3 regions of the Dyella sp. 333MFSha genome follow, and region 3 is predicted to be linked to each of the others. Evidence: predicted binding sites of a transcription regulator. Region 3 holds the regulator's gene; each other region holds the start of a gene.
The links. Region 3 encodes FliA, which starts transcription of late flagellar genes. Its sites were predicted from a motif close to TAAAGTTTNNCNNNCNNNGGCCGATAA; they were not measured.
Positions count from the first base shown of each region.

Region 1 (6,337 bases), on a different contig from region 3:
TGGCGCTCGTTGCCGCAGGCTTCGGCTGGGTCATCGTCCGGCGTCGACGGAAGCCCCGCGTCTGACGAGGTCGCCCCCGAGGCGGGTGTGGGCGATAATCCCCACCCGTTACCCGATGCTGCCCTTGCCGTGAAGAAATCCGATTTCGACTTCGAACTCCCGCCCGACCTGATCGCCCAGGCCCCGCTGGCCAGGCGCTCAGGCAGTCGGCTGCTCGTGGTCGATGTCGCCGCGCGCAGCAAAAAGGACCGTAAGTTCGACGAACTCCCGGAAATGGTGCGCCCGGGCGACCTGTTGGTGTTCAACGATACCCGTGTCCTGCCGGCACGCCTTTATGGCCGCAAGGAGTCCGGCGGCGCGGTGGAGATCCTGATCGAGCGTGTCACCGGAGCCCATGAGGCCCGGGCGCAGCTGGGTGTCAGCAAGAAACCGAAGGAAGGCGGCAGGATCGAACTGGCCGACGGCAGCATGATCACGGTGCTCGGCCGGGAAGGCGAATTCTTCCTGCTGCGCTTCGAGTCCGAAGAACCGCTGGAGCGCCTGCTGTCGCGTCTGGGTGAGATGCCGCTGCCGCCCTACATCGAGCGCACCGCCGATCAGTCGGATATGGAGCGTTACCAGACCGTGTTCGCTCGTGAGCCCGGTGCGGTCGCGGCACCTACCGCAGGCCTGCATTTCGACGAGCACCTGTTACAGCGCCTGCGCGACGTGGGCGTCGATATGGGTTACGTGACGCTGCACGTGGGCGCCGGCACGTTTCAGCCCATGCGCGCCGACGACGTGCGTGACCACGTGATGCACCGCGAGTGGCTGAACGTGGGCGCGGCGCTGGTCGAGAAGATTCGTGCGACGCGCGCCGCGGGCGGTCGGGTCATCGCGGTGGGGACGACGGTAGTCCGCGCACTGGAGAGCGCGACGGTGGAAGGGGTGCTTCGCCCCTTCGCCGGTGAGACCCAGATCTTCATCTTCCCCGGCTACAAGATCACCAGCGTCGACGCGCTGATCACCAATTTCCACCTGCCGCAGTCGACCTTGCTGATGCTGGTCTCGGCGCTGGCCGGCAAGGAAACGATCCTCGACGCCTATCGCTATGCGGTGCTCCAGCGGTACCGGTTTTTCTCCTACGGCGACGCGATGCTGATCTACCCGGCAGCGACGCCCGCATAAGCGGCAAGGCAGCCGCCCTGGCCTAAAGCTTTGCCCGGCTGGGCCGATAAGCCCATCGAACGACCCACCCACGGTACGGACGATGGCGAAGAAATCCTCCAAAGACGCGACCAGCGCGCCGCTCACGCTCGATGCCGACCTGCGCATCGCCGCGGCGCCTGCGCTGCGCGATACCCTGTTGGCGGCGCTCGCCACCGGCGGCTCGGTCGACATCGACGGCGGCGCGGTGGCCCAGGTGGACACCGCCGCCCTGCAGCTGCTCGCCGCGTTTTCCCGCGACGCAAAGGCGGCGGGGCATGCGGTCACCTGGACGGGCGTCAGCGACCCCCTCCAGCGCGGCGTAGCCGTGCTGGGTCTCAACGGTTTGATTGAACTGCCGGCTCGCGCCGGCGTGAACTGAAGGTGCTTCGATGGCTAAGATTCTTGCGGTAGACGACTCGGCCTCCATGCGCAGCATGGTTGCTTTCACCCTGCGTGGCGCCGGCCACGACGTCGAAGAGGCCGATAACGGCCAGGCGGCGCTCGATTCGGCTGCCGTGCACAAGTTCGACCTGATCCTGGCCGACGTGAACATGCCGGTGATGGACGGCATCACGATGGTCCGCGAGATCCGCACCCGTCCGGACTACCGTGGCGTGCCGATCCTCATGCTGACCACCGAGTCCAATCCGGAAAAGAAGATGGAAGGCAAGGCGGCCGGCGCGACCGGCTGGCTGGTCAAGCCGTTCGATCCGGAGCAGCTGCTGGCCACCGTCGGCCGCGTGCTCGGCTGATTCTTCGTAAACGGCTCTTCCTCAAGTTCCGGTAATCCAGGGTTACTTCCATGTCCAAAGTCGATCTGGCGCAATTCCACAAGGCGTTTCACGAAGAGAGCCTCGACGGTCTCGACGCCATGGAGCAGGCGCTCCTCGCGCTGGACGAAGGCGCCGAGGATCCGGAACTGATCAATGTCGTGTTCCGTGCCGCCCACTCGATCAAGGGCGGCGCGGCCACGTTCGGTTTCACCGATGTGGCGGCGTTTACCCACGTGGCCGAAAACCTGATGGACGAGGTCCGCAGCGGCCGCCGTCCGATGGAAAAGGCCGTCGTGGAACTGCTGCTGCGCTCGGGCGATACCGTGCGCGACATGCTGTCGCTGTCGATGGCGGGCCAGCCGGCCGCCACGGCGGAGAGCCAGGCCCTGCTGGCCGAGCTCTCGGCGATGGTCTCCGGTGCGCCTGTGGCGGCACCGGTGGCGGTCAAGGCCGCCGCGCCGGTCGAGGCGATCGAAGGCTGGGATATCGCGTTCCGTCCGTTCGATTACCTGCTCAAGACCGGTAACGATCCCGCGCGCATGTTCCGTGAGCTCGAGGCCATGGGCCCGCTCTCGGTCACCTGCGACGCGAGCAAGCTTCCCGCGCTGGCCGATATGGACGCCGAATCGTCCTACCTCGGCTGGACACTCCATCTCGCCGCCGGTGCCAAGCGTGCCGCCGTCGAAGGTGTATTCGACTGGGTCGATGGCGACTGCGAGCTGACGGCGACGCCGCGCATCGCGGCGGCCGCTCCGGTCGCCGCCGCACCGGTTGCCGCCGTGGCCGCGGTCCCGGCCGCCTCCCGTGCCGTGCGCGAGCCCGCCGTCAACAGCGAGGCCAGCTCGGTTCGCGTCGGCATCGAAAAGATCGACACCCTGATCAACCTCGTCGGCGAACTGGTCATCACGCAGTCGATGCTGACCCAGTTCAACGACGGTGTGGACGCCTCGCAGCTGGAAATGTTCCGCCAGGGGCTGGCCCAGCTGGGTCGCCATACGCGCGAACTGCAGGAAAGCGTCATGAGCATCCGCATGCTGCCGATCAGCACGGTGTTCAACCGCTTCCCGCGTCTGGTCCGCGACCTCGCGCAGAAGCTGGACAAGAAAGTCGTGCTCGACATGCGCGGCGAAACTACCGAACTCGACAAGACGGTGCTGGAGAAGATCGGCGACCCGCTGGTGCATCTGGTCCGCAACGCGATCGACCATGGCCTCGAAGTACCGGCTAAACGCCAGGCCGCTGGTAAGGGCGATACGGGCACGCTGCGCATGGAAGCCTTCCACCGCGGCGGTTCCATCGTGGTCGAAGTGGCCGATGACGGTGCGGGTCTGAACCGCGACGCCATCGTCGCCAAGGCGGTCTCGCGCGGCATCATCGCCTCGGGCGATCACATGTCCGACGACGCCGTGGCCGACCTCATCTTCGAAGCGGGCTTCTCCACCGCCGCCGCCACGACCGACCTCTCGGGCCGTGGCGTGGGCATGGACGTGGTCCGTCGCAACGTCATGGACCTGGGCGGTACGGTCAGTATCCGCAGCGTGCAGGGCAAAGGCACCACCTTCACCATCACGCTGCCGCTGACGCTCGCGATCATCGACGGCCTGACGGCCGCGGTGGGTGAAGAAACCTACATCGTGCCGCTGGTTTCCATCGTCGAATCCGTGCAGGTGAAGCCGGATGCGATTCGCAGCGTGGCGGGCGGCGGCGAGCTGTTCCGCTTCCGCGATCACTGGCTGCCCATCGTGCGGCTGTTCGACGCGTTCGGCTGCGCCGGTCAGCGCCGTGCCATCGACGACGGTATCGTCATCGTGGTGGAAGGCGAGGGCAGTCGCATCGGTCTGTTCGTCGACGAACTCATCGGCCAGCAGCAGGCGGTGGTGAAGTCGCTGGAAGCCAACTATCGCCGGGTTACCGGCATCTCCGGCGCGACGATTCTGGCCGACGGCTCCGTCGCGCTGATCGCCGACGTGGCCGGGCTGGTGCGTCTGCAGGCGCGTCGCAAGGCGGCCTGATCGCCGTGGGTTGAACGGGGTCGCGCGCAAGGCGCGCTCCTACAACAGCCGGCCATCCCCGCCGCGCGGTACCCCGTTCGGCAACCTCGCGGGGTGCCCCCGTGCTGTACCCCATGCGCGGTGCCCCCGTCCGGCCCCATGCGTTACCCCCGCCCGGTCTCCCCGCGCGGTGCCCCATGCGGTACCCCCCTTGGTAGGAGCGCGCCCTGCGCGCGAAAAACCCACAAAGCGATGAAGCGGCACCCTCCGGCTCCCCATCCCGCCGCACTCCCCACCGGATGCGGCACCGCAAAATTCCCCCTCAAGTCCCCACCGGAATAGCCGATACCCCAAGGGAAGGGGTCCCGAACCGCCGATCCGATCCGCCGTGGGAACGACATGAATCAAGCAGCCAATACCGCCATCGACGCGTCCGACGAGGCCGCGCAGTACCTGACCGTCAACCTCGGTAACGAGGAATACGCGGTGGATATTCTCGCCGTCCGCGAAATCCGCGGCTGGACACCGGTGACGCGCATCCCGCAGGCACCGTCCTATGTGCTGGGTGTGCTGAACCTGCGCGGCGCGATCGTGCCGGTGCTCGATCTCCGCCTGCGCTTCAATCTGGCGCGCGAGGAATACACCGCCACCACCGTGACCGTCATCGTCATGGTCAACGGCCGCCAGTTCGGCGTGGTGGTCGATGCCGTCTCCGACGTGGTGGAGGTCGCTCCCGGCGGCATCCGTCCGGTTCCCGACATGGGCACCACCGTCGATACCGAATACCTGAAGGGCCTCACGTCCGTCGGCGAGCGCATGGTGTTGCTGCTCGACGTCGACCGTCTCCTGCAGCCGCAGGACGCCCAGATGCTGGAAGCCGCGCTGGCTTCCACCGACGTCAAAGCCGTCGCCTGAGCGTAGAGGCGCCGTGGCGGCTTCGGTCGCCGTGGCGTGAGATGCCCGGTTTGCCACTGCCGCACTTTGCCGATTGGAATCGCAATGAATAAGTTCAAGTTCAAGATGCCCGCCCTGACCGTCCGTGGACGCCTTTACGGCGTGCTCGGTCTTTTGGGCGTCATGCTGATCGGCGGCGCCGCCGTCGGCCTCGGCGCCATGTACTTTCAGAACGAAGGCCTGCGCAAGGTCTACGAAGAAGAACTCGTTCCGTCCGAGATGCTCAGCCAGGTGAGCACGCGCGCCCTGATGGCCTTCGTGGTCATGGGTGAAGCTGCGGCGAAGGTGTCCGAGAAGGATCAGGTCAACCAGAAGCTTGCCGAGTTCCAGAAGCTCCAGGACGAGATGGCCAAGCTGAAGGACGATTACAAAAAGATGCCGATGTCGCCGGAGATCAAGAAGCTCTACGACCGCTGGCAGTCGTCCAACGACGAGTACAACTCGGCCAAGAACGACATGCTCGACGCCCTCAAGCAGGGTGACGAGGGCGCGCTCGACGTCATGGAGATGTCCGTCCGCCCGATCCTCATGGATCGCCAGGCGCAGCTGGCCAAGCTGGTCACCGCCAAGCGCGACGAAGCCGCGGCGATCTACGAAAAGCAGGCAGCCCAGTACAAGACGATCCGTGCCTTCTGCATCATTGCGCTGTCGCTCGGCCTGATCGTCAGCCTGCTGATCGGCGTGCTGGTGATCCGCTCGATCCTCCGCACGCTGTCGGTCACCGTGAACGTCGCCAACCAGATCGCCGAAGGCAAGCTGGGTCACGACGTGCAGGTCACCCGTCAGGACGAACTCGGCCAGCTGCAGGGCGCGTTCCGCGCGATGGACGAGCGCCTCAGCGCCATCGTCACCGAAGTGCGTCACGGTTCCTCGTCGGTCAGCACCGCCGCGCAGCAGATCTCGCGCGGTAACGACGACCTCTCGCAGCGCACGCAGGAACAGGCGTCCAGCCTGGAAGAAACCGCTTCGTCGATGGAAGAAATGACCTCGACTGTCAAGCAGAACGCCGAGAACGCCAGCCACGCCAACCAGCTGGCCCGCGGTGCACGCGAGCAGGCGGAGAAGGGCGGCGAAGTCGTTGCCCAGACCGTTGTCGCCATGCGCGAGATCAACAGCTCCAGTAAGAAGATTTCCGACATCGTCAGCCTCATCGACGAAATCGCGTTCCAGACCAATCTGCTGGCGCTCAACGCCGCGGTGGAAGCCGCGCGTGCGGGTGAGCAGGGTCGCGGCTTCGCCGTGGTCGCTACGGAAGTGCGTAACCTCGCCCAGCGTTCGGCGGGCGCGGCCAAGGAGATCAAGGGCCTCATCAACGACAGCGCGAGCAAGGTCAAGGCCGGTTCCGAGCTGGTCGACCAGTCGGGCAAGGCGCTCGCCGAGATCGTCGAGAGCGTGAAGAAGGTGACCGACATCGTCGCCGAGATCGCCGCC
Region 1 covers NZ_FNBR01000005.1:45,816-52,152, reverse strand. Annotated here, with positions in the region: gene BLT40_RS16640 (hypothetical protein) at 1-65, shown strand, start outside; gene queA (tRNA preQ1(34) S-adenosylmethionine ribosyltransferase-isomerase QueA) at 130-1,167, shown strand; gene BLT40_RS16630 (STAS domain-containing protein) at 1,250-1,567, shown strand; gene BLT40_RS16625 (response regulator) at 1,578-1,940, shown strand; gene BLT40_RS16620 (chemotaxis protein CheA) at 1,991-3,973, shown strand; gene BLT40_RS16615 (chemotaxis protein CheW) at 4,352-4,867, shown strand; gene BLT40_RS16610 (methyl-accepting chemotaxis protein) at 4,952-6,337, shown strand, end outside.
Region 1: a site for FliA is predicted at 4,275-4,301, ahead of BLT40_RS16615 (chemotaxis protein CheW). Genes of this name have one in related genera too.

Region 2 (6,337 bases), on a different contig from region 3:
GAGGCGGCCGCGGCACGTGCTTCGTTTCCATGGGCGCACGTACATGACGTGGCCCCCGATGCCGATGCGCTCGCGTCGTACGACATCGTCATCAAGTCCCCCGGTATCTCCGCGTACAAGCCCGAACTGCTCGATGCGCAGGCGCGCGGCACGCGTTTTACATCGGGCACCGCGCTCTGGTTCGCCGCCCATGTGACGGCGAAGACCATAGCGGTGACGGGTACCAAGGGCAAAAGCACCACATCCGCTTTGATCGCGCATCTTGCGCGTTCGTTGGGTGCGCGCACGGCACTGGCCGGCAACATCGGCTTGCCAATGCTCGAGCTCGATGGCGAGAGCGCCGATCTGTGGGTGATCGAACTGTCGAGTTTCCAGACCGGCGAAGCGTTTGGTGTCGGGCTTGGCGTCGTCACCAGTCTCTACGAAGAACACCTCGACTGGCACGGCTCGCGCGAGCGTTACGTCAGCGACAAACTGAAGTTGCTGGCGTCATCCGCGCAGGTGCTGGTCAACGCGATGCAGCCTGCGTTGATGGCGCGAGCGGCGGGCCATCCCGGTCTGCATACGTTTGGCGACGAGGCACACTGGCATGTCGCCGACGGCTGGATTCGGCGTGGAAGCGAAAACGTGATCGGGGCGTCCGCCGTGTCCGCGCCGGGTCTTCACAACGCGGTCAACGCGTGTGCCGCCCTTGCCGCACTGGAGATCGCCGGCCTCGATGCGCGTGCCGCCGCGCCTGCGTTGTCCACCTTTGTGCCTCTGCCGCATCGGTTGCAGCCGCTGGGCGAGATCCATGGCCTGCGCTGGATCAACGATTCGATCAGCACGACGCCGCTGGCGAGTCTTGCCGCGCTCGAAAGCGTGGGAGCGGAACGTGTCGCGCTGATCGTCGGCGGGCACGATCGCGGTCTCGACTGGACGCCGTTTGTGGAAGCGATGCGCCTGGATGCGCCTGAGGCGATCGTGTGCCAGGGTGCCAGCGGTTCGCGTATCGCGGATGCGCTGGAGGCGGCGGGTGTCGCGAATGTTTATCGGGCAGCGGATCTCGCCGCCGCCGTCGGTGCCGCGCGTAACGCCCTGAGCGGCGAGGGCGTCGTCGTGCTGTCGCCGGGTGCGCCGAGCTTCGACCAGTTCAGGGATTATGCGGAGCGTGGCAAACGCTTTGCCGAGCTGGCGGGGTTTGAAGCCGGCGCGGCCCGTATTCAGGGGCTGGGCGTCAGCTGACGCCGTCGCCGACAGGCTGACGTGAGCCGCGGCGCATCAGGCCTCGACAGCCCCGAGTAAGGTCCCCACCACCGCCGCCAGTGCCGCATACAGCTCCGGCGGCACGTCGTCGCGCAGCCGCACGGCCGCCAGCAAGGTAGCGATCTGCGGATCCAGTTGCGGTGCGAGCCCCAGCGCCTGCGCGCGCTCCAGCATGTTTTTCACGCTGTCGGCGTCGACACGCTGGGTTTTCCCATTGCTGGTCGGCGTCGCGAGCCGCAGCGTGACACTGCGGCGCGGGGAGGGCAGGGACGGATTCATGCGCGGGCTTCGAGGAGGACCGCGCTATACGCGCTGGTCGGCACGGGCAGGCCGTGCATGCAGGAGAAATGATCGAGCTGCAGGCCGCTTTTCTCGAGCACGCGCCGCAGCGAGACGAATTCGGTTTCCAGGCGCGACACGGTGTCGGCCTGTTGTACCCACAGGCGCACCGACACGCGCGGTATGCGCAGCTGGATCTCACCCTGTACGGCGCCCAGCGCGGGCGGGTCGATGGCGAATCCGACCGTCCACAGGCCATCCGGCTCGCCAGGGCCTGGCTTGCCTTCCTCGATCCGCAACTGGAGCACGTCGTAACCGCGCGCGTTCGCCAGCGGCACTTCGATCATCCATAGTCCGGCCTGCGGCTGGGATTCCAGCTGACCGATCTCGACACGGGACAGTGCGGCACGTGTGTCGGTCCGTAACTGGCCGACCAGCGCGTCGACGTCGTCTTCGGTGATGGCGAATTCCGCCACGCGAGGCTGGGCAATCAGTGCGCGCTGGGCGAGCGGCGGGGGTGTGTCACCAAGCTGGCGCGGAAGTCCGGGGCCGGTGCTGACGCCCGATGCGCTTCGCGTCGGCGGAAGATCGGCCAGCGTGCGGCGGAGCGCCATCAATGCCGCCTTGAAATCGTCGGCCGCCGGGGTCTCTTTCGTCGGCTCGGCGAGATGGGATTCGAGGAAGCTGCCGCTCTTGGCGATGGCTTCCTTCATGCCCATCGGCGTGCTGACGTCATCGGGTCCGCTGATCGAAGCCTCGAGCGTGGCGAGTGCGGCTCGCAGGGGTGCCGGCAGCGAGCGGGCCACCGGGCTGCGCGCCAGTGAGGCCAGTGCGCCGAGCAGCGGCGCGTAACCATTCTGCAGCGGCAGCCGTTCGCGCAGTCCCTGCATCGTGACGCCTTCCTCGGGGTGGGCGATGAGGACTTCGAGCTGGGGCTGAGCGCCCTGGGTCAGGACGCGCACCTGAAACTGCTGGGGAAGCTGGGTGCCCGTGGTGTCGGCCTCCACCGTGATACCGCCGATGTCCAGCAGCAGCTTGCCGATGTCGTTCTGCCCCATGACGCGTGCCGTCAGCAGCGTACCCACCCGCCAGGCATCAACGGCCGCGGTGGTGCCCGCTGCCGCGCCGGCCCATAGCTGGGCGGCGATACTGGTCGGCTGGATGATCAAAGGGCAGGTCCTCCGAGGGCCTGGGCGGACCCCGGTCTGGGCTCGCTCCTGTGGCATAGGAATCGGCGGAAACGTGCGGAACTTTAGGTTGGCGCTTGCCGACACCTGTACGCGTAAACGGCGAGCGCGGTGGGCCGCCGCCCCGGCAAGGTAATGCTCTCCGTCCGCGCAGCGCCCGACCTGCAGGTCCGAAGGGCCGACTCCCGGTACACTACGCGGATGACCCAGCTTCCCTTCGAACTCCTCGCCACCGATGGCGCGGCCCGGCGTGGCCGTCTCCGATTCGGCCGCGGCACCGTCGAAACCCCGGCCTTCATGCCGGTGGGCACCTACGGCTCCGTGAAAGCCATGACCCCGCGCGATGTCCTCGACACCGGCGCGGAGATCATCCTCGGCAATACCTTTCACCTGTTTCTGCGGCCTGGCCTCGAGATCGTCGGCGAATTCGGCGGGCTGCATAAGTTCATCGGCTGGAACAAGCCGATCCTCACCGATTCGGGTGGTTTCCAGGTCTTCTCGCTGGCGCACAAGCGCAAGATCACCGAAGAGGGGGTGACCTTCGCCTCCCCGGTGGATGGGTCGAAGGTGTTCCTCTCGCCCGAGGAGTCGATGCGGATCCAGAAGGTGCTGGACTCCGACGTCGCGATGATTTTCGACGAATGCACGCCGTATCCGGCGACCGAAAAGGTCGCCTCTGACTCGATGGAGCTCAGCCTGCGCTGGGCCGAGCGTTCCCGCCAGTCTTTCGACCACCTGAAAAACCCCAACGCGCTGTTCGGCATCGTCCAGGGCAGTACGTACGAAAAGCTGCGCCACCGTTCGGCGGAGCGGCTGGTGGAGATCGGCTTCGACGGTTACGCCGTGGGTGGTCTGGCCGTCGGCGAGCCGGAGGCGGAGCGCAATCACACGCTCGACCTGACCCTGCCGATGCTGCCAAAGGATCGCCCCCGTTATCTGATGGGGGTGGGACGCCCCGAAGACATTGTCGAGGCCGTCCGTCGCGGCATCGACATGTTCGATTGCGTGATGCCTACGCGCAACGCGCGCAACGGGTTCCTCTTCACGTATGAAGGCACGTTGCGCATCCGGAACGCGAAGTTCGCTACCGATACCCGCGTGATCGAAGAAGGTTGCGACTGCTACGCCTGCGCCAACGGCTTCTCGCGCGCCTACCTGCGACATCTCGATCGCTGCAACGAGATCCTGGCCAGCCAGCTGGCGACGATGCACAACCTGCGGCACTACCAGCGCTTGATGGCCGGGCTGCGAGGCGCGATCGAGACGGGTACCCTCGACGACTTCGTTACCGCCTTCTATGCGGCCCGCCAAAAGGCCGTCGTCGACGGCTGACCGGGCTTGAGGGCGCTGTCCGGCGCCCCCAGAAGCCTTGACGAGTCCGGTACATAAGCACCGGGGCGCGTGGCATAATCCACGATCTTTTTACGTGAGCAGCCGCTTTTCCTTGGCTGTTCCATGACTTGCGAGATATCCGATGAGCCTTCCGACGTTCGCCGCCATTGCCCAGGCCACTGCCCCCGCTGCCGCACCCCAGGGCGCTCTGAGCTTCTCGCCGCTGATCATGATGGCGGTGCTGTTCGGCATCTTCTATTTCATGATGATCCGCCCGCAGATGAAGCGTCAGAAGGAGCACCGCAACCTGCTCTCGGCGCTGAGCAAGGGCGACGAGGTCGTGATGAGCGGCGGCATGGCCGGCCGTATCGAAGACGTGGGTGAGGCCTTCGTCCGTGTCGAGATCGCTCCGGGCACCGTCGTCCAGGTCCAGAAGAGCTCGATCACCCAGGTGCTGCCGAAGGGCAGCCTCAAGAAGTCCTGAGCTTCATCTCATCGCGTCAGCTGCGGCCGGCACCCGGCCGCCTCCACGGAATGTAAGGCATGAGTGATTTTCCACGCTGGAAATACGCGCTGGTTGTGATCGTATTGCTGTTCGGCATCGTCTACGCGCTGCCGAACGTCTATACGCCGCAGCCCGCCGTGCAGATCTCGGGTAACCACGGCAGCGCCGTCGACGCCACGCTGAAGACCAAGGTCGAGAGCATTCTTGCCACGGCCCACGTTCCGGCAGCGAGCGTCGACGTGACGTCGTCCGAGAAAGGCAGCCGCCTGCTGGCGCGGTTCGCCAGTGCCGACGCGCAGGCGAAGGCGTCCGACGCGCTTCGCGGCGCGCTCGGTGACGACTACACGGTCGCGCTCAACCTCGCCTCGACCGTGCCGTCGTGGCTGCGCTCGATCAACGCGTACTCGATGCCGCTGGGCCTCGATCTGCAGGGCGGTGTGCACTTCCTGATGGAAGTCGACCAGAACGCCGTGATCGACGGTCAGGAAACCCGCTACGCGGACGACGTCCGCTCGCTGCTGCGTGACAGGAAGATCTCGTACGACTCGGTGGCGCGCAATCCGCGCGGTCAGGGCATCGGCATCATCCTGCGCAGCGACGCCGATCGCCAGGCCGCCGCGTCGCTCATCGCTACCGAGTTCACCGATCTGACGGTTTCCGATGGTCCGTCCACGGGCAACCGCTTCACGCTCAATGCCGTGGTCAAGCCGGCCAAGCTGCGCGAGCTCGCTCAGAGCGCCATCACCCAGAACGTCACCACGCTGCGCCAGCGTGTGAACGAACTGGGCGTGTCCGAGCCGCTGATCCAGCAGCAGGGCCAGAGCCAGATCATCGTCGAGCTGGCCGGCGTGCAGGACACGGCCGAGGCCAAGCGTCTGATCGGCGCGACCGCCACCCTGGAATACCGCGCCGGCCTGTACACCCCGCAGCAGGCCATGGATGCCGCCCGCAGTGGCAGCGTGCCGCCCGACGCCAAGCTGTATTACGGCCGCGATCGTCGCCCGTACCTGCTCAGCAAGACCGTCATCGCCACGGGCGATCAGCTGACCTCGGCCGTCTCGGGTCGCGACCAGCAGAACGGCACGCCGAACGTCAGCGTCACGCTGAACAGCGCCGCCGCCCGCAAGATGCAGGACTTCACCAACGGTAACGTCGGCAAGCCGATGGCCGTGCTGTACATCACGCGTACCAACGACATCAAGATGGTCGACGGCAAGGAAGTGAAGACGCCGAAGACGACCGAGGAAGTCATCAACTACGCGAACATCAGCTCGCCGTTCGGCAAGCAGTTCTCGACCAACGGCCTGCCCAGCGACGCCGAAGCCTCCGATCTCGCCCTGCTGCTGCGCGGCGGTTCGCTCGCGGCACCGGTCGACATCGTCGGCGAAAGCGTCATCGGTCCCAGCCTCGGCGCGGACAACATCGACCGCGGTTTCAAGGCGGTGATGCTCGGCCTCGGCCTCGTGCTGATCGCCGCGGCCATCTACTACAAGCTGTTCGGCATCGTCGCGGACATCGCCCTGTTCTTCAACCTCGTCCTGCTCGTCGCGGTGATGTCGCTGATCCACGTGACGCTGACGATGCCCGGCATCGCCGGTATCGTGCTGACGCTGGGTATGGCGATCGATGCCAACGTGCTGATCTGCGAACGTATCCGCGAGGAACTCCGCAACGGCTCGTCGCCGCTCGCGGCTATCCGCACCGGTTACGACAAGGCGTGGGCGACGATTCTCGACGCCAACGTGACCCACTTGCTCGCCGCGCTCGGTCTGATGACCATGGGTTCGGG
Region 2 covers NZ_FNBR01000002.1:92,544-98,880, reverse strand. Annotated here, with positions in the region: gene murD (UDP-N-acetylmuramoyl-L-alanine--D-glutamate ligase) at 1-1,224, shown strand, start outside; gene BLT40_RS07765 (hypothetical protein) at 1,261-1,524, opposite strand; gene BLT40_RS07760 (flagellar hook-length control protein FliK) at 1,521-2,693, opposite strand; gene tgt (tRNA guanosine(34) transglycosylase Tgt) at 2,913-4,043, shown strand; gene yajC (preprotein translocase subunit YajC) at 4,186-4,527, shown strand; gene secD (protein translocase subunit SecD) at 4,587-6,337, shown strand, end outside.
Region 2: a site for FliA is predicted at 2,753-2,779, ahead of BLT40_RS07760 (flagellar hook-length control protein FliK). Genes of this name have one in related genera too.

Region 3 (6,337 bases):
ACGATCAATGGCATCGCCACGCGCGATCCCGCCTTCGGCCTCGATGCCGTGTGGATCGAGCCGGGCATGCGCGAGCACGCGCAGACGCTGGGCTACACCGTGGTCGACCCGGCCACCGTCATCGCCACGCACCTGTCGCACATTCTGCAGAACCACGCCCACGAACTCATAGGCCACCAGGACGTGCAGCAGTTGCTCGACCGTCTGGCCCAGCAGACGCCGAAGCTGGTCGAAGATCTCGTGCCCAAGCGGCTGTCGCTGGGCGCGGTGGTCAAGGTGCTGCAGAACCTGCTCGCCGAGCGCGTGCCCATCCGCAACTTCCGCGGCATCGTCGAGTCGCTGGCGGAGCACGCGGGCCAGAGTCAGGATCCCGGCGTGCTCGCCGCCGCCGTACGCGTCACGCTCGGTCGTCAGATCGTGCAAGAGATCGCCGGCCTGGGTTCGGAAGTGCCCGTCATTACTTTGGCGCCGGAACTCGAGCAGATCCTGCTGCAGTCGCTGCAGGGTGGCGGTCCGACCGGCGCGGCGGTGGAGCCGGGTCTGGCCGATCGTCTTCAGCAGAACGTCGCCGAGGCCGCACGACGTCAGGAAGCGGCCGGCGAACCGGCGGTATTGCTGGTCTCTCCCGCGCTTCGTCCATGGCTTTCGCGCTTCACGCGTCATGTGGCCCAAAACCTGCATGTACTCGCTTACAACGAAGTTCCGGATAACCGACGCGTCAAGCTGGTGACGGCGCTCGGCAGGTAAGTGGGGAATGAACATGGACACAGGATCGAACGCATGAAAATCAAACGCTTCGTAGCCCCCGACATGCGCCAGGCCATGCGCCAGGTGCGCGACGAGCAGGGCCCGGATGCCGTGATCCTGTCGACCCGTCGGCTGGACGACGGCATCGAGATCATCGCGGCGCTGGATTACGACGAAGCGCTGGTGCGTGAAGCCGGCTTCGGTGTCGATCTTCCGCCGCGCGAGCGTGAGGAAGCCCCGATCCGCGTGCGCCGCGAGAACGACTTCGCCGCCCGCATCGATCAGGCCAAGGCCGCGACCGCCGCCGCTGTCGAACGTGTGACGCGCGGTGCTCCGGCGCCCGCCGCTCCGCCGGTCGCGAATCCGAATGCGCCGCAGCGTCAGTCGAGCGCCGCGCTCGCCGCCAGCGTCGCCGATGTGGTGCGCGCCGCGACGGTCGCCCCGAACCACAACGCGAACAGCGACGCCGCCGTCAATGGCGTGCGTGCCGAGATCAACAGCCTGCGTGAGATGCTGGAAGTGCAGCTGTCCACGCTCGCCTGGAATCAGATGGACCGCGACCAGCCGCTGCGCGCCCGCGTGCTCCGCGAGATGACCCGCCTGGGCATCGACGGCGACGTGGCCCGCGCGCTCTGCGCCGAGCTGCCGCCGGGCATGACCGCCGAGCAGGCCCGCTACCTGCCGCTGGGCATCCTCTCGCGCAACATCCGTACCAGCGGCCGCAATGCCGATACCGCCGGTAGCGCCGTCACCGCTCTGGTCGGCACGACGGGCGTTGGCAAGACCACCACCATCGCCAAGCTCGCGGCGCGTGCGGTGCTCCGCCACGGCGCCTCGAACGTCGCGCTGATCAGTGCCGACCAGTACCGCATCGGTGCGGGCGCCCAGCTGGAACATTACGGCCGCCTGCTCGGCGTGCGCGTCTACAACGCCCACGATGCACAGAGCCTCCGCAACGTGCTGCTCCAGCTGCGTGGCAAGCACACCGTACTGATCGACACCGCCGGCCTGGCCGGTAACGACCCCAAGCTGCAGCAGCAGTTCGACACCCTGCGCGCGATGACCGAGGTGCGTGTCTGCCTCGTGCTTGCCGCGAACGCGCAGGCACAGGCCATCGACAACGCGATCCGTGCCTACGCGCCGCTGGCGCCGCAGACCGCGATTCTGACCAAGCTCGACGAGGCCCCGCTAATCGGCGGTGCCCTGTCGGCCGTCATCCGTCACGGTCTGCCGCTCGACTACACCACGGATGGTCAGCGCGTGCCGGAAGACATCGCCTCCGCGGATGCGCGCAAACTCGTCTGCCTGGCCGCTCAACTCGTCAAGCAGCGCACCGACGAACCGGACGACGCGATTCTCGCCGACCGTTTCGGCTTCTCCACCGCGCCAGCCATCGCCTGACACCGGGAACTGAAGTAACGTGACCACGGCATCCGCATCCGCACACCCCTTCACGGCAGTGAATTCCTTCATGAACACACACGTCGATTCCACCCAGGCTGCTGGGCTCAACTGGCTCGCCGACCGTCGTCCCACGCGCAGCATCGCGGTGGCGGGCGGCAAGGGCGGCGTGGGCAAGACCACGGTGGCGGTCAACCTCGGCATGGCGCTTGCGATGGGCGGCCGTGACGTGGTCCTGCTGGACGCGGATCTGGCCATGGCGAACATCGATGTGCTGCTGGGCCTGCAGCCCACGCGCCATCTGGGCCACATGCTCGAAGGCGAGTGCCGCATCGAGGACCTGATCCTCCACGCCAACCACGGCCTGAAAGTGATCCCGGCGACCTCGGGCGCGCGCCGCATGGCGCAGCTGCCGAATATCGAGCACGCCGCCGTGATCCGCGCCTTCGACGAATACCCGGTCGCCCCCGAATATCTGATCGTCGACACCGCCGCCGGCATCTCCGACAGCGTGTCGATGTTCGCGGCAGCCTCCGACGAGGTGGTGGTCGTGGTCTGCGACGAGCCGGCCTCGCTGACCGACGCCTACGCGCTGATCAAGGTGATGAGCCGCGAGTTCGACGTGAACCGCTTCCGCATCGTCGCCAATATGGTCCGCCATGCGCAGGAAGGCCGTCAGCTGTTCGAGAAGCTCGCCCGCGTGACCAACCGCTTCCTGGACGTGTCCCTGGATTTCATGGGCATGGTTCCGCACGACGAGTACCTGCGTCAGGCCATCCGCCGCCAGGCGGCCGTGGTCGACGCCTGGCCGAGCAGCCGCTCGGCGGTGGGATTCAAGAATCTGGCCCGGTCGGTCGATACATGGGGTGAACCCGAACCCCGGGTGCAGGGTCGCATCGGCTTTTTCGCCGAACGGAACCAGATGGGGGGAGGGCTGCCGCTGTGAGTGTCGCTAGCGAATACCTTGAAATCACTAGAGTTCCAGCGGATCAACTGGTTAAAACGCATGCACCCCTGGTGCGCCGGATCGCCTATCACCTGATGGGCCGCCTGCCGCCAAGCGTGGACGCGAATGACCTCATGCAGGCCGGAATGATCGGACTGCTCGAGGCCGCAAGAAATTACTCGCCGACTCGCGCGGCCAGCTTCGAGACCTATGCGGGCATCCGCATTCGTGGCGCCATGCTGGACGAACTGCGCAAGACGGACTGGACCCCGCGCTCCGTCCACCGGAAGTTGCGCGAGGTGGCTGAAGTAACGAGGCAGATCGAGAACGAAACGGGTGGCGACGCCGAAGACGCGGAAGTGATGAAGCGGCTGGGTATCGACGCCATGGAGTACAACCAGATTCTGGCCGACGCGGCGAGCGCGCGGTTGCTGAGCCTCACGGCGCCGGAAGGCGACGAAGGCGCGGCGATCGACGTCGCGGACCCCGACGCCTCGGGCCCGGAAGGCAACTTCGAGAAGAACGGCCTGCGCGACGCGCTGGCGCAATCGATCGACGGCCTGCCGGAACGCGAGAAGCTGGTGATGTCGCTGTACTACGATGAAGAGCTCAACCTGAAAGAAATCGGTGTGGTACTGGGTGTGAGCGAGTCGCGCGTGTGCCAGATCCATGGCCAGGCCCTGATTCGCCTGCGTGCACGCATGACGGGTTGGAAAGACAAGCAGTGACGGCATCGCGGTGCCGTCGCCGGTAAAGAAAAAGCACGTGGCGGAGAGCAGTTTTGGACAAGAACATGAAGATCCTCGTGGTGGACGACTTTTCCACCATGCGGCGCATCGTCAGGAATCTCCTGGTCGAGTTGGGTTTCACCAACACGCTCATCCAGGAAGCCGAAGACGGTAACGCGGCCCTCGCGTTGCTGCGCTCGCAGCCGATCGACCTCGTCGTCACCGACTGGAACATGCCCAACATGACGGGCATCGACCTGCTTCGCGCGATCCGCGCCGATGCCGGTCTGAAGTCGTTGCCGGTGCTGATGGTGACCGCGGAAAACAACCGCGACCAGATCATCGCCGCCGCGCAGAGCGGTGTTAACGGCTACGTCGTCAAGCCTTTCACGGCGGTCACGCTGAAGGAAAAGCTCGACAAGATCTTCGAACGACTCGCCGCGGCTGCGGGCTAAGGGAATAACGATGAATACGATGCTCTCCCCCGGCCAAGAGGTCGTCCCCGAACTGCGCGAGCTGCTCGAGGCCGACGACGGCGCCGCCTTCGAAAAGGCACTCGACAACCTGATCCGCAGCCGCGAGCAGCACCTGTTCCTGGCGCTGGGCCACCTTGCGCGCGACCTGCACGAATCCGTGCGCCGCCTCGCTTCGGACATTTCGACCGACGGCGTGCCCGGCAACATGAGCGATGCGCGCAAGCATCTGCGTGACGTGCTCGAGATGAGCTCGACCGCCGCGCACCGCACGCTGGACTTCAGCGAAAAGCTGCGTCCGCAGGCCCAGGCGCTGGCGAAGCAGGCCGACGAAGTGCTCGTGCTCGATCACGCCGATCCGGCGTTCGGCGCCAATGCCACGGCGCTTGCCGTGCGCGTGGGCGATTTCGCGCAGAGCTGCGACATCGGCCTGGGCGAAATGGTCGAAGCCCAGTCGTGGCAGGATCTTTCCGGTCAGCGCGTGGCGCAGGTCGAAGCGTTCATGGCCAAGGTCGAGTCGTCGCTGGTCGAGCTGGTCCGTCTGACCGGCTCGCTCGCGGGCGGCAATGCGCCGGCCGCGGACAAGGTCAGCCAGGACGAAGTGGATCGCCTCCTCAGCGAATTCGGATTCTGAGCCCGCTATGAGCGTGGAGCTGGACAACGAGCTGCTCAACGTCTTCCTGATCGAAGCGCGCGAACTGCTCGAGAGCCTGGGCGAGCAGCTCGTGGATCTCGAAGCGTCGCCGAACGACACGGAGCTGCTGAACGCGGTCTTCCGTGCGTTCCACACCGTGAAGGGCGGTGCGGGCTTTCTTGGGCTCAATCCCATGGTGGAGCTGTGCCACCGTGGCGAAGATCTTCTGAACGAAGCGCGTAACGGCACGATCGTGCTCAACGCCGCCTTCATGGATGCGCTGCTCGAGTCGCTCGACCTGCTCAACGACATGATGCGCGCCGCCGATGGCGGCGTGCCGATCGAGCCCGCGCCGCGTTCGCTGCTCGACCGGCTGCTGATTCCCGGTCGTGCCGTATCCGCGGCTCCCGTTGCCTTGGCGGTACCGGTCTCTTCGCCGGTCGCGGCACCTTCCGCGCCGAAAGCGTACGACCCGATCGAAGATGAATTCGAGGCGATGCTCGACGCCGCGCGCACCGACCGCGCGCCGGCACCGGCCTCGTCCGCGACGATCAACGATGACGAGTTCGAAGCGCTGCTCGATTCGTTGTACGGCACGGGTGCGCCAGGCGCGGACAGCGCAGCTGTTTCCGCATCGGCACCGACGCCCGCACCCGTGGTCGCTGCCGCAGCACCGTTGCCGTCGAACAACGACGCGATCAGCGACGACGAATTCGAAGCCTTGCTGGATTCCCTTCACGGCACGGCAGCGCCGGGTGCGGTCGGTGGTGCGGCGCCTGTTGTCGCATCCACGCCTGCGCTCGCCGTGGTTCCGGTCGCTGCACCCGCACCGCCGGCAGTGGCTGCTCCCGCAGCGAAGGCCGCGCCCGCCGCGGCTGGCGAAAAGCGCGCCGCGTCCGCCGCCGACACGACGGTTCGCGTCGACACGCATCGTCTCGACAGCCTGGTCGACGCCGCGGGCGAGCTCGTGCTCGTACGCAACCGCCTCACCAGCCTCGCACCGCGCGGCGGCAACGATCCGATGGAACGTGCCATCGGCGAGCTGGAGCGCGTCGCGGAAGACTTGCAGAACGCCGTGCTGCGCATGCGCATGCAGCCCGTCGGCAAACTGTTCTCCCGTTTCCCACGCATCATTCGTGACCTCGCCCGCCAGCTCGGTAAAGAGATCGAGCTCGTCACGGAAGGCGAAGAAACCGATATCGATCGCACCGTGGTCGAGGCGCTCGCCGATCCGCTCGTGCATTTGCTGCGTAACGCGGTGGATCACGGCATCGAGATGCCTGACGTGCGCGCGGCCGAAGGTAAGTCGCGTCTGGGCACGGTGCGCCTCGCCGCTGGCCAGTACGGCGACCGCATCGTCATTACCGTCACCGACGACGGCAAGGGCATGGATCCCGAGGTCCTGCGC
Region 3 covers NZ_FNBR01000001.1:86,668-93,004, forward strand. Annotated here, with positions in the region: gene flhA (flagellar biosynthesis protein FlhA) at 1-747, shown strand, start outside; gene flhF (flagellar biosynthesis protein FlhF) at 781-2,148, shown strand; gene BLT40_RS00425 (MinD/ParA family ATP-binding protein) at 2,219-3,094, shown strand; gene BLT40_RS00430 (RNA polymerase sigma factor FliA) at 3,091-3,822, shown strand; gene cheY (chemotaxis response regulator CheY) at 3,876-4,277, shown strand; gene BLT40_RS00440 (protein phosphatase CheZ) at 4,288-4,929, shown strand; gene BLT40_RS00445 (chemotaxis protein CheA) at 4,937-6,337, shown strand, end outside.